DNA from 3 places in the Paenarthrobacter sp. NPDC089714 genome. Region 2 is predicted to be linked to each of the others. Evidence: predicted binding sites of a transcription regulator. Region 2 holds the regulator's gene; each other region holds the start of a gene.

Region 1 (4,087 bases), on a different contig from region 2:
GACCAAGGTCTTCCCGTTCGCAGGCCAACTCGATGCAGGCCTTCAAGTAGCTCAGCTTGTCTCCGGTGTCGTAGCGGCGGCCACGGAAGACCACGCCGTAGACGCCGTAGCCTTCGCCCTCGCCGCGGGCCAGGACCTCGAGAGCGTCGGTCAGCTGGATTTCTCCGCCGCGGCCCGGAGCTGTCTTCTCGAGGACGTCGAAGACGGCCGGGTGCAGCACGTAGCGACCAATCACGGCAAGGTTTGAGGGGGCTTCATCAACGGAAGGCTTCTCCACCAGCTGCTTGATGCGGACGTACCCCTCCTCGCCGTTCTCCTCGACGTCTGCGCAACCATAGGCGCTGATCTTGGACGGTTCCACTTCAATAAGGGCAACCACGGATCCGCCGGTCTTCTGCTGCACGGCGATCATTTCGCTCAGAAGATCGTCCTTGGGATCGATCAGGTCGTCGCCGAGCAGGACGGCAAAAGGTTCGTGTCCTACGTGCTGCTTTGCGCGGAGGACAGCGTGGCCCAGGCCGTTCGGGTCGCCTTGGCGTACGTAGTGGATGTCACCAAGGTTGGTGGCCGACTGGATGGCTTCGAGCTTGGACGTGTCACCCTTCTCCGCCAAAGTGGCTTCAAGCGCAGGAACACGGTCGAAGTGGTCCTCCAACGCACGCTTGCTGCGGCCGGTGATCATCAGGACGTCATGCAGTCCAACTTTCACGGCTTCTTCGACCACATACTGGATGGCTGGCTTGTCAACCACGGGCAGCATTTCCTTCGGCATCGCCTTCGTGGCGGGGAGGAACCTGGTACCAAGACCCGCTGCGGGGATGACGGCCTTACGGACAGCATTGTTATGGTGAGTCACCGGACTAATGTAACGGACGGAACACATCAAAAGGTAAACCCCCGCCGTGCCGGGACACACAAATTGTCGGTGAATTGGCTGGTTGGGGCACTGGCGCCCCAACCGGCAAAGCACCGACGGAACGGACAATCATGGCATCGAAGGAAGAAATACGTGCCGCCCGCAGGCTGCACCGTCGCACGCTGACTCCTGAGCAGATAGCAATCGCCGGCGACGCCCTCGCGGCCCACGGAACGGCGTGGGCCAAGGACGTTTCAGGCGGCGCCCCCGGGACTTTCACCGTGTACTTGGGCGTGGCCTTCGAGCCTCCCACCCTCCCCCTGATCGAGTCCCTGCACCAGGACGGCCACCGGATCCTGCTTCCGGTGTGCGAGCCGGACAGGCAACTGAGCTGGGTGTTCTGGACCCCGGAGACGGTCTTCCTCCGCTCGGAATACGCACCGATTGACGAACCGGAGGGCGAGCGGCACGGCGCGGATGCCGCCGCGCACGCCAACGGCATCTTCATGCCTGCCACGGCTGTGGACGGAGACGGCAACCGGATCGGCCAGGGCGGCGGCTACTACGACCGCTTCCTCCAAGGCCTCGGCGCCTCGGGCCGGCAGCCCCGCACCATCGCGGTGACGTACGACGACGATGTGTTGCCTTCCGGTGCCATCCCGGCCGAGCCTTTTGACCAGCCCGTCCCCGAGGTCCTCACGCCATCGGGAATTGTGCGGCTCGGCAGGTAGTTATGGTGGCGTACGGCCGGAAACTCAGGGTGGCGGTCGAACAGCCGGATGATAGAATTGGCACTCAGGCCCTGCGACTGCTAAGGCGGAGATCCCTTCGCCCGAGGCTGCACAGGACCTGACGTTTGTCCTGAGGAGGAATTCAGTGCCCACATACGCATACGCCTGCAAAGACTGTGACCATGCCTTTGACATCGTCCAGTCGTTTTCGGACAGTTCGCTGACGGAGTGCCCGGAATGCCAGGGCGCCCTGCGCAAGAAGTTCAACAGCGTCGGTGTTGTCTTCAAGGGCTCCGGCTTCTACCGCACGGATTCCCGCGATTCCAAGGGCAGTAGCACCGTTTCTGCTGCACCTTCGGCTGCACCGGCGCCGGCATCTGCACCGGCCGCCACGCCGGCGCCCGCCGCTGCCGCGAGCTAGACCCACTTATCCACATAGGGCTGCGGGCCACTGCCTGACGGCCGGTGACGGTGGTTAGCGTGGCGTCATGCCACACTCACCGTCCTCTCCTCGCTTTGCCCGAACGCGCCATGCACATGGCGGAGTCCGCACGCGCTACACGTCCGGGCGTCCGTCAGTGCCCGCGTCTGGCAGCCTCCCCCGGCTGCTGTTCCTTTCCCGCCTTGCCCGTCACCGCCGGCTGCTTGTAGCCCTTCTGCTGTGCGTGGCGGCCGGCATCGCCGTCCAGCAGCTCACTCCCGCCACTGAGCACCGCATCAGCATTGTGGTGGCCGCCCGGGACCTGTCCGCGGGGACAAGTCTCAGCCAAGGAGACTTCATCAGCATGGGTGTCCCACAGGACATGGCAATTTCGGGGGCCATTGGCGACCCCGCATCGCTGGCCGGACGCCAGTTGTCTTCGCCCTTGGCCAAGGGACAAATTCCTACCGAAGCGAATCTCCTGGGTCCGGGCCTTCTCATAGGGGCGCCCGAAGGATCCGCAGCAGTTCCCTTGCGCATGGCCGATCCCTCGTCCATTCAGTTGCTCTCCCCCGGACAACTCGTCAACGTGGTGCTGACCCCTGCTGACTCCTACGAAGGATCCCGCCAGAACCAGACTCTCGCTGGCCCCGTCCCCGTGCTCTGGACGTCGGGCCAAGGCGGGAAGGCAGGGCCCTGGCTTGGAACAAGCGATACCGACGGCCTGGTTGTGGTAGCGGCAGACCCTCAGCAAGCAGAAAAGCTTGCCGGCGCATCCACGCAAGGCAAGCTCTTCTTCGTGCTCATCAATACCTCTTGATCAGCGTCCGGGATCAGCCCCAGTGAGGCGGCCGCTGCTCCTTCAGCCACTGATCGTGGTCGTAGCCGGACTCGTCGCCCCACCGGCGGGGGTCGTCCTCCGAGGCCTTGTTGGGCAGGATTCCCGTGGAAGCGGGCTTCACAGCTGCGGACTTCGAGTCTTCAGCCTCCGCGCTCTTTCCGGACTCCGAGCCCTCGTGGGACTCGTTCGCTTCACGGGACTCGTTCGCTTCACGGGACTCGTTCGCCTCACGGGTCTCGTTGGCCTTACCCGACTCCTGGTCGACGGAGGCCGGGTCTTCGGAACCGTCGGAAGCGTTCGACAGTGCTTCCTGGCCCATTTCCTCGGGCTGCCCGTCCTTCTGTGCAGGCTCCACGGCAGGTTCCTCAGTGCTCACTGGCTCTTCTTTCACAACTTCACGTTCCGTGTTGTCCGCGCGGTCCCGAGACCCGACCGCGGACGGGGGCGCCACGAAACCGTGGACGCTGCCCATTTCCAATTGTTCGACGTCCATGTCCAGGAAACCATGGTGCGGGACGGAGGTTGCTTGCGGCACGTGGTTCTCAAGGCCCAAGTAGGAACCAATACGGTCAGCGCAGGAAGAGGGATCAGTGAACACCTCGATGGTCCACAGGGACATGTACCGCCAGCCCATCCGCTCCAGCAGTTGGGGGCGCAACCTGCTGCGTTCCCGGACGCTCATCCGCCGGTAACGCTCGGTGCCGTCGGATTCAATGGCCACCGGGGTGGGAACCTCGGCGCCTTCCCGGCCGATCGTGTGCACAGGATCGGCCGCGGCAGCGATGTCCAGCACTCCATCATAGAGGTGCCATACCCGCGCTCCCCGCGCCCGCAGGCGGTCTCCAAGATCGGCCACCAGCGGATCCTCGCCGAGGGCCTGCTCACTGGCCACGGCGCGGGATGCCGGCGTGCCCAGGTTGCTGTTCCCGGACAGCTCCCGGTCCAGCAACTCATAGAAGTCCACGGCCCCGTGCGACAAGCGGTCCAGGTCCAGGTCTTCAGGACGGAAGCAGCTCAGCACGTGCAGGGACCGGCGGGCTCGGGTCATGGCCAGGGCGAAGCGGTTGCGTCCGCCTTCAACGGACAAGGGCCCGAAGGAATGCAGGGCGCGTCCATGCGGCGTGCGGCCATATCCCAGGGAGAAGATCACGTGGTCCCGCACCAGTCCCTGGGCTCGCTCCAGGTCCACGACACGGAAGGACTCCGGTCCCGCACCAAAGAAAGCAGAGAGCAACGGA
Region 2 (4,087 bases):
TCGATGGCGAGCTCGTCCCGGTCGCCCTTGGCCAGGGCCTGGACCAGCACCAGCCGCACCGACGGTTGTTCCTCGAAGACCACGTCCGTTGCCGTCACCGAAAGCGAGCCTTGGCCGGCGTCGGACACCTTGCCAGTGAGCCGGGCGCCGGACCCGTCCGCGAGATCCACGGGTTCGCCGACGGCCAACCGCTTCACGGTCACGGCGTGGCGGGCTTCAGGACCTTCGAGGATGAACACGGAACCCGGCCCCAGTCCGTCCAGGCTCCCGGCCGGGGTGAAGAAGACGGGGTTGCTCACCGCTACAGGTTACCGAGCTTGTCCCGGAGCTTGGCGAACATGCCGCCACTGGCTACGAGCTTGCCTTCCGTGAACTGCTCACCGCGCAACTTCGCAAGCTGCCTCAGCAGGTCTTCCTGCGCGGCATCCAGCTTGACCGGCGTCTCGACGTGCAAGTGCACCTTGAGGTCTCCGCGGCCGTAGCCACGAAGATGGGTGACCCCCAAACCGCGGAGGGTAATGATTTCACCCGACTGCGTGCCCGCCTTGACGTCGATTTCCTGGGCGCCATCGAAGGTCTCCAGGGTCAGTTCCGTTCCCAGCGCGGCAGCAGTCATCGGCACGCTCAGTGTTGCGTGGAGGTCGTCGCCTTCGCGGATGTACGTGGAATCGCTGTTGACGCGGATCTCAACGTAGAGGTCGCCGGCAGGGCCTCCGGCAGGGCCTGCCTCACCCTGGCCGGACAGCTGGATGCGCGTTCCCGTTGCCACGCCCGCCGGCACCTTGATGGTCAGCGAGCGGCGGCTGCGGATGCGGCCCTGGCCGCTGCACTCGTTGCAGGGGTCCTTGATGATGGTGCCGAAGCCTTCGCAGGAGCCACACGGGGCCGTGGTCATGACTTGGCCGAGGATGGAGCGCACTGCCCGCTGGACCTGGCCGCTGCCACCACAGATGTCGCAGCGTTCAGGGTGCGTTCCGGGACGGCAGCAGCTGCCATCACAGGTGGGGCAGACAACCGCGGTGTCGACTTCAAGCTTCTTGTTGACGCCGAAGACCGCGTCCTTGAGGTCGATGCGGACGCTGATGAGGGCATCCTGGCCGCGCCGGACGCGGGAGGCAGGACCTGCGTGTCCCCCGCCACCACCGCCAAAGAAGGTATCGAAGATGTCCTGGAAGGCAAAGCCCTGCCCGGAGTAGCCGCCACCGAAACCGTTGTCGGTTCCGTTCTCGTTGCCGGTGGCGTCGTACACGCGGCGTTTCTGCGGGTCGGACAACACTTCGTAAGCGTGCGTCACGGCCTTGAACTGCTCAGCGACATCCTCGCCCGGGTTCACGTCCGGGTGCAGTTTTCGCGCCAACTTGCGGTACGCCTTTTTGATCTCTTCTCCGGTGGCTTCCGGGGAGACTCCCAAAACGTCATAGTGGCTGCTCAAAGTCAGTATCTCTTCCTTGTTGTGCTGCGGTTCTTACGTTGGTGGCCGGCGTCAGCCGCCGAGAATACGGGAAAGGTAGCGGGCCACGGCCCGCACGGCGGCCATGGTGGTGGGATAGTCCATCCGGGTGGGCCCCAGGATGCCTACCTTGGCGCCGGAGCCGTAACCCGTGGCGACCACCGAGGCCTCGGACAGCCCGTCGTAGGGGTTCTCCCGGCCGATGCTGACGGTGACCCCGCGTGGATCATCACCCATGTCAGACAACAACCGAAGCATCACTACTTGTTCCTCGAGGGCCTCAAGTACCGGGCCGATGCTCAAGGGGAAGTCCACGTTGGAGCGGGCCAGGTTTGCTGTTCCCGCCATCAGGATCCGCTCTTCGCGACTGGTATCGCTGAGGGATTGGAGTCCGGAGGCCAGGACCTGCGCCACCCCACGGACTTCCGGCCTGCACAAGGCCACGACGGAGGGCAGCACCTGCGGCAACAGCTCCAAAGGAGTGCCGGCAATGCTGCCCAGGAACCTCGCACGCAGGGCCAGCAACGACTCGTTGCTGACCTCGGTTCCGGCATCGATGACTTTTTGTCCCACGCTGCCGGTGTCCGCGATCAGGACCACCAGCACCTGCTTGGGTGCCAGCAGCACGAACTCCACATGCCGGACCAAGGCCCGCTTGGAGTGCGGGTATTGCACCACCGCTACCTGGTTGGTCAACTGCGACAGGAGCCTGACTGTCCGCTCCAGGATGTCGTCAAGATCGTCGGGGCCTTCAAGCAAGGAATGGATGGCCCGGCGCTCGGCGGCCGAGAGCGGCTTCACTTGGGAAATCCGGTCCACGAACAACCTGTAGCCCTTGTCCGTGGGAATGCGGCCCGCGCTGGTGTGCGGAGCGGCAATGAGGCCTTCCTCTTCCAGGACGGCCATGTCATTCCTGATGGTGGCACTGGAAACGCCCAGATGGTGCCTCTCCACCAGTGCCTTGGAGCCGACAGGTTCCCGTGAGTGCACGTAATCCTCGACGATGGCACGCAACACTTCCAGCTTGCGCGGCTCACTCATGTGCAACACCTCCTGTCGACGCTCCGAATGCGGGCTGCCCGGCATGGGATGGACCCGGGCTGACCCTTGCTTTTAGCACTCAACATGCCTAAGTGCTAACAAGTCTAGTATGGGCCACCCCGTTGCTAGCATTGAAAACGCCCGCGGATGACGTCCGGGGAGCCGGCTCCACCCGGTACCGGCCCATCAAACCCAGCGCGAAGAGGTATGAAGTCCTTGGCTTTCGACACATGGGGTCCGCAGGACCTTTCCGCACCCGTCAAACAGCAGCTTCCGGACGTGCCTGTCCAGCGCGGGATGGTCCTGGAAGACGTCCAATCCGGGTGGGTGGGCGAGGTCGTCCGGGTAGAGAAGTCCGGCGGAATGCACATCGTGTCGCTTGAGGACCGCCGGGGCAAGACGCGGTCCTTCCAACTGGGGTTCGGCTTCCTCCTGGAGGGCCAGGCCATTCGCCTGCTCCCCCCGGCCGCCAGGCAACCGGCCGGCGCTGTGCAGGCCGGCGCTGTCCAGCCCGGCCGGACGGCGTCGGGCTCTGTCAAAGTCCAGGGCCAACGCGCACAAGTGGCAAAAGCCAGCCGGATCTGGGTGGAAGGCAAGCACGACGCCGAACTCGTGGAAAAGGTCTGGGGTGACGACCTCCGGGTGGAAGGCATCGTCGTGGAGCCGCTCCATGGCGTGGACGACCTCCGGTCCGCCATCGCCGCCTTCGGACCCGGTCCGCAACGCAAGCTCGGAATCCTGGTGGACCACTTGGTGGCCGGTTCGAAGGAGTCACGCATTGCGGCCGAGGCCATGCAGGTACCGGGAGCCACGGGAAACGTGTTGATCGTGGGACACCCGTACGTCGATGTATGGCAGGCGATCCGCCCCAAGGTACTGGGCATCGAACAGTGGCCTGACGTGCCTCGCGGCACGGACTGGAAGACGGGAATCCTGAGGGCTTTCGGCTGGCCGCACGAAACGGCGGAGGACATCGGGCTCGGCTGGCAGCGCTTGCTCGGGGCTGTGCGGACGTATGCGGACCTGGAGGCGTCCCTTCTGGGGCGCGTGGAGGAAGTCATCGACTTCCTGACCGCCCCCTGAGCAGGGACACCTGCCCGTTTCAGGGGCGGATGGTCCCTGCAGGGAGTCCGGACCCAGTATTCTGGGACAGCAACACCGCATTTTTACAGCAAAGGGAAGACACCGTGGCAGAGAACGCTCCAGAAGAACAGGGCAGGGCCGCAGGCCAGCCCCAGTACCATGGCGCACCTGCGAATGCACTGCCCCTTACGGCAAGCGAAGACCGGCAGTGGGCCACGTTGGCGCACTTCGGTGGAATCCTCGGCTGCCTTCCGTCCTTGCTCATCTACTTGATCTTCCGCGAGCGTGGACCGTTCACGGCGCAGGAGTCCAAGGAAGCCCTGAACTTCACGCTTCCGCCCACCATCGCGGCCGTGTTGGCGAACATCCTGGTCCTGCTGCCGGTTGTGGGCAACATCTTCGCGGTCATCGCGACAGCCATCTGGGTGGCCTTGACGTGCTTCTCGGTTTCCGCGGGCATCCGCGTCAACCACGGCCAACCCCACCGCTACCGTTTCAACCTGCGCTGGATCA
Region 3 (4,087 bases), on a different contig from region 2:
AGACAGCAGTTGTTTCCGGAGTTCTTCAGGCGTGACGGCGGTGCCGCGTTTCTTGATGTCCAGCACGGTGACGCCGTTTGCCTTGACCCACGCCTTGAGGGCTTTGACGTTGTAGGGCATCACCTCCAGCACGCGGTAGGCGCGGGCAAAGGGGGTGTCGTGGAGTTCGGGGGCGCAGATGTAGGCAATGTGTTCGTCCACCAGATGCCCGCCGATCCGTTCTGCGACGTCGGCCACGAGACCCGCTCGGATCACCGCGCCGTCAGGCTCATACAGGAAGCCTTCCACGGGCCCGACGGCGGCTTCCGGACCGCCGTCGAAATCCTCGCCGCTGGTGATTTCGGCAGCGCCCTGGGCGCCGATCACCAGCGCTGCGCGGCGAACCCCGGGGCGGGCTACGGCGTTGAACCACAGGGTCACTTCGGTGACGTCACCGCCCACGGAAACCCACTGGGCCTCACAGCCGCCCGGGACGGAATCGTGGGGCATGCCCGGGCCCATTTTGACCCCCACCGCACGGCCGGATGCTGCCAGGCCCCCGACGAACGAGAGCGGGGGAGAGAATGCCTCGGGGTCCCAAATTCGCTTTGTTCCAGAGGTTGAGGTGGTCCGTCGGGCCGGATCGAGCCACACACCGTCCACCCCGGAGAGGTCCACAGACGTGGCATCGGAATGTACCACCGTGGCATGCGGGAACGGCATCAGGTTGATGGTTGCGCAGGCGGCCGTCGTCTCGTCCATCTCCACCGCGGTCACGTTGACGTCCATGGACGCCAGCGCCAGGGAATCGGCACCCAACCCGCACCCCAGATCAGCAACGTGGGAGATCCCTGCCTTCAGGAACCGCTCGGCGTGCCGGGCTGCAACATTGAGGCGGGTGGCCTGTTCCAAGCCCGCCTGGGTAAACAGCATCTGATGGGCGAACTCGCCGAACTTGGCCTCGGCCTTGGTCCGCAAGCGCGACTGCGTCAGGACGGCGGCTACAAGCTCGGGGGAGTGCCCGGCCTTGCGCAGCGAGGCGTTCAGGGCCAGCGCGTCGGCTTCCCGGTAGGGTCCCAGCGAGCCAAGCAGTTCCCATCCTTCGGTGGTGAGCAAGGGCGCGAGGTGTTCCTGGGGAGCATTGGGCATGGCATCCAGCTTAACGTTTCGCGTCCGGGGCTGAGACCGGACCGATCAGCCCGATAGGGTTGATTTCATGGAAGACACCGCAGCTCCGCAGCCCTCCGACGCCGACAGCCCGGACGGGAACCAGCCCGTCCATCCAGGAGCCGCAGAGCATTCCGCCGGCCGGTCCCTCTCCACCTATGCCCGCCCGGCCTTGATTGCCGGCGTCGTGATCGCCGTGATCTGCGTCGGCCTTCTCATAGTGATTTTTGCGTTGGACTCCTTCAATGCCGCCGCCTATTCGGTGACGGGCAAGAGTGTCAATGACGCAACCGACGAGGCCCGCGACATCCGGGAGCTGTACAGCGGAGTCCGCGCAGGCGGGATCATCGGCTTGGTGGTTTCCGGCGTCGTCGCCGTTGCAGCCGGCATCGTTCTGTACCTCAACCGCGGGGCCTCAGCGGCGGACGGCGACGACGAGGACTTCGACCTCGATGACCTGAGGGACCAGTAAGCCGGGTTCACCCATGACGAAATGCTGGCACTCACCTTGACCGAGTGCTAACGCCTTACATAGAGTCTTGGTTAGCACTCTCCCTTGGTGGGTGCTAACCACGCCAGGCAGCTACCGGCACCGCGACGACGGTTGCACGCCTCGGCACCCTTGTTCTTAGTCCATGAATCAGCTCATGAAAAGGAGAGATCCGAGTGTCGGTCTCGATTAAGCCTCTTGAGGATCGTATTGTTGTTCGCCCGCTCGAAGCAGAGCAGACCACGGCTTCCGGCCTGGTCATTCCGGACTCCGCACAGGAGAAGCCGCAGGAAGGCGAAGTTGTTGCAATCGGCCCCGGCCGCTTCGATGACAATGGCAACCGCGTACCGGTGGACGTAGCCGTTGGCGACGTCGTTATCTACTCCAAGTACGGTGGAACCGAAGTCAAGACCGGTGGCAGCGAGTACCTCGTTCTGTCCGCCCGCGACGTCCTCGCGATCGTCGTCAAGTAACTTCCTGGAACCCCGCACCGCAGGCATCGTTGGAATATCCTCCAGCCGCCAGTGGTGCGGGTTTTCCGTTCTGAAAGGACACAACCATGGCAAAGCAGCTTGCGTTTAACGACGCTGCCCGCCGGTCGCTTGAGGCCGGTATCGACAAGCTCGCCAACACCGTCAAGGTGACCCTCGGCCCCCGCGGCCGCAACGTGGTGCTGGACAAGAAGTGGGGCGCCCCCACCATCACCAACGACGGCGTGACCATCGCCCGCGAAGTTGAGCTGGACGACCCCTACGAGAACCTTGGCGCACAGCTGGCCAAGGAAGTCGCCACCAAGACCAACGATGTTGCCGGTGACGGCACCACCACGGCAACTGTGCTCGCCCAGGCCCTGGTCAAGGAAGGCCTGCGCAACGTCGCAGCCGGCGCCGCTCCGGGCGAGATCAAGCGCGGCATCGAGGTTTCCGTGGAAGCCATCGCCGCCCGCCTGCTGGAGAACGCCCGCGAAGTCGAAGGCACGCAGGTTGCCAACGTCGCAGCGATCTCCGCACAGAGCGACGAGGTTGGCGAACTGCTGGCCGAGGCTTTCGGCAAGGTGGGCAAGGATGGTGTCATCACCATTGAAGAGTCCTCCACCACGCAGACCGAACTGGTCCTCACCGAGGGCATGCAGTTCGACAAGGGCTACCTTTCCCCGTACTTCGTCACCGACGCAGAGCGCCAGGAAGCCGTCCTCGAAGACGCGCTGATCCTGATCAACCAGGGGAAGATCTCCTCGCTGCAGGACTTCCTGCCGCTGCTGGAGAAGGCCCTCCAGGCTTCCAAGCCGCTCTTCATCATCGCCGAAGACATCGAAGGCGAAGCCCTGTCCACGCTGATCGTCAACCGCATCCGCGGCACGCTCAACGTTGTGGCCGTCAAGGCCCCGGGCTTCGGCGACCGCCGCAAGGCCATGCTCCAGGACATCGCCACCCTCACCGGTGCACAGGTTGTTTCCCCGGATCTCGGCCTGAGCCTGGACACCGTTGGCCTTGAGGTCCTGGGTACGGCACGCCGTATCACGGTCACCAAGGACAACACCACCATCGTGGACGGTGCCGGTACCGAGCAGGACGTAGCCGACCGCGTTGCACAGCTCCGCGCTGAGCTCACCCGCACGGATTCCGACTGGGACCGCGAGAAGCTGCAGGAACGCCTGGCCAAGCTGGCTGGCGGCATCGGCGTGATCAAGGTTGGCGCAGCCACCGAGGTTGAGCTCAAGGAAAAGAAGCACCGCATTGAGGACGCTGTCTCCTCCACGCGTGCCGCCCTTGAAGAAGGCATCGTTTCCGGCGGCGGTTCCGCCCTGATCCACGCCCTCAAGGCGCTGGATGAGGCTCCCGCCGTCAAGGCTCTCGAGGGTGACGCAGCTGCCGCTGTCGGCATCGTCCGCCGCGCCCTGACGCAGCCGTTGCGCTGGATCGCCCAGAACGCCGGCTTCGACGGATACGTGGTGGTTTCCAAGGTCTCCGACCTGGACGCCAACCACGGCTTCAATGCCAAGTCCGGTGAATACGAGGACCTGATCGCCGCCGGCGTGATCGACCCCGTCAAGGTCACCCGCTCCGCTCTCCGCAACGCCGCTTCGATCGCTGCCCTGGTTCTCACCACCGAGACCTTGGTTGCCGAGAAGCCGGCTGAGGAAGAAGACGCACACGCAGGCCACCAGCACTAAGCTGCCTGCTCCTGGAAACCCCGGTCATGCCTGCGTGGCCGGGGTTTCTTTGTGCCTTCTGGGGGGTTCGGGATGGCTATTGTCCGCGTACGACGGCGGGCGGTAACCTGACGCTGGAAGTGGCGGTTGCGTACGCCAACCGTGCCGCTTCCACCGGAGAAGTGAAATATGACAGCACCTGTCACTGCCCTGGACCTGGGTCGCTCGGCTTTCACGGAACGCCGCTGGAGCGACGCTTTGGAGTGCCTCGTCCGCGCCGATTCGGAGGGCGGGCTGCC

Evidence for each region. Region 2 encodes HrcA, which represses chaperone genes, less so after heat shock. Its sites were predicted from a motif close to TTNGCACTCGNNNNNNNCGAGTGCNAA; they were not measured.
Region 1: ACIPY3_RS01805 (FmdB family zinc ribbon protein) is a predicted target of HrcA. The motif match lies at 1,645-1,671, and genes of this name have one in related genera.
Region 3: groES (co-chaperone GroES) is a predicted target of HrcA. The motif match lies at 1,643-1,669, and genes of this name have one in related genera.

What each region holds. Positions count from the first base shown of each region.
Region 1 covers NZ_JBIVGX010000001.1:400,119-404,205, reverse strand. Annotated here, with positions in the region: gene galU (UTP--glucose-1-phosphate uridylyltransferase GalU) at 1-883, opposite strand, end outside; gene ACIPY3_RS01810 (5-formyltetrahydrofolate cyclo-ligase) at 988-1,587, shown strand; gene ACIPY3_RS01805 (FmdB family zinc ribbon protein) at 1,733-2,008, shown strand; gene ACIPY3_RS01800 (RcpC/CpaB family pilus assembly protein) at 2,076-2,828, shown strand; gene ACIPY3_RS01795 (AAA family ATPase) at 2,842-4,087, opposite strand, start outside.
Region 2 covers NZ_JBIVGX010000003.1:186,866-190,952, reverse strand. Annotated here, with positions in the region: gene ACIPY3_RS07540 (16S rRNA (uracil(1498)-N(3))-methyltransferase) at 1-299, opposite strand, end outside; gene dnaJ (molecular chaperone DnaJ) at 302-1,432, opposite strand; gene hrcA (heat-inducible transcriptional repressor HrcA) at 1,484-2,491, opposite strand; gene ACIPY3_RS07525 (DUF3097 domain-containing protein) at 2,708-3,574, shown strand; gene ACIPY3_RS07520 (DUF4870 domain-containing protein) at 3,679-4,087, shown strand, end outside.
Region 3 covers NZ_JBIVGX010000001.1:372,604-376,690, forward strand. Annotated here, with positions in the region: gene ACIPY3_RS01700 (SAM-dependent methyltransferase) at 1-1,128, opposite strand, end outside; gene ACIPY3_RS01705 (hypothetical protein) at 1,196-1,618, shown strand; gene groES (co-chaperone GroES) at 1,813-2,109, shown strand; gene groL (chaperonin GroEL) at 2,196-3,809, shown strand; gene ACIPY3_RS01720 (LuxR C-terminal-related transcriptional regulator) at 3,978-4,087, shown strand, end outside.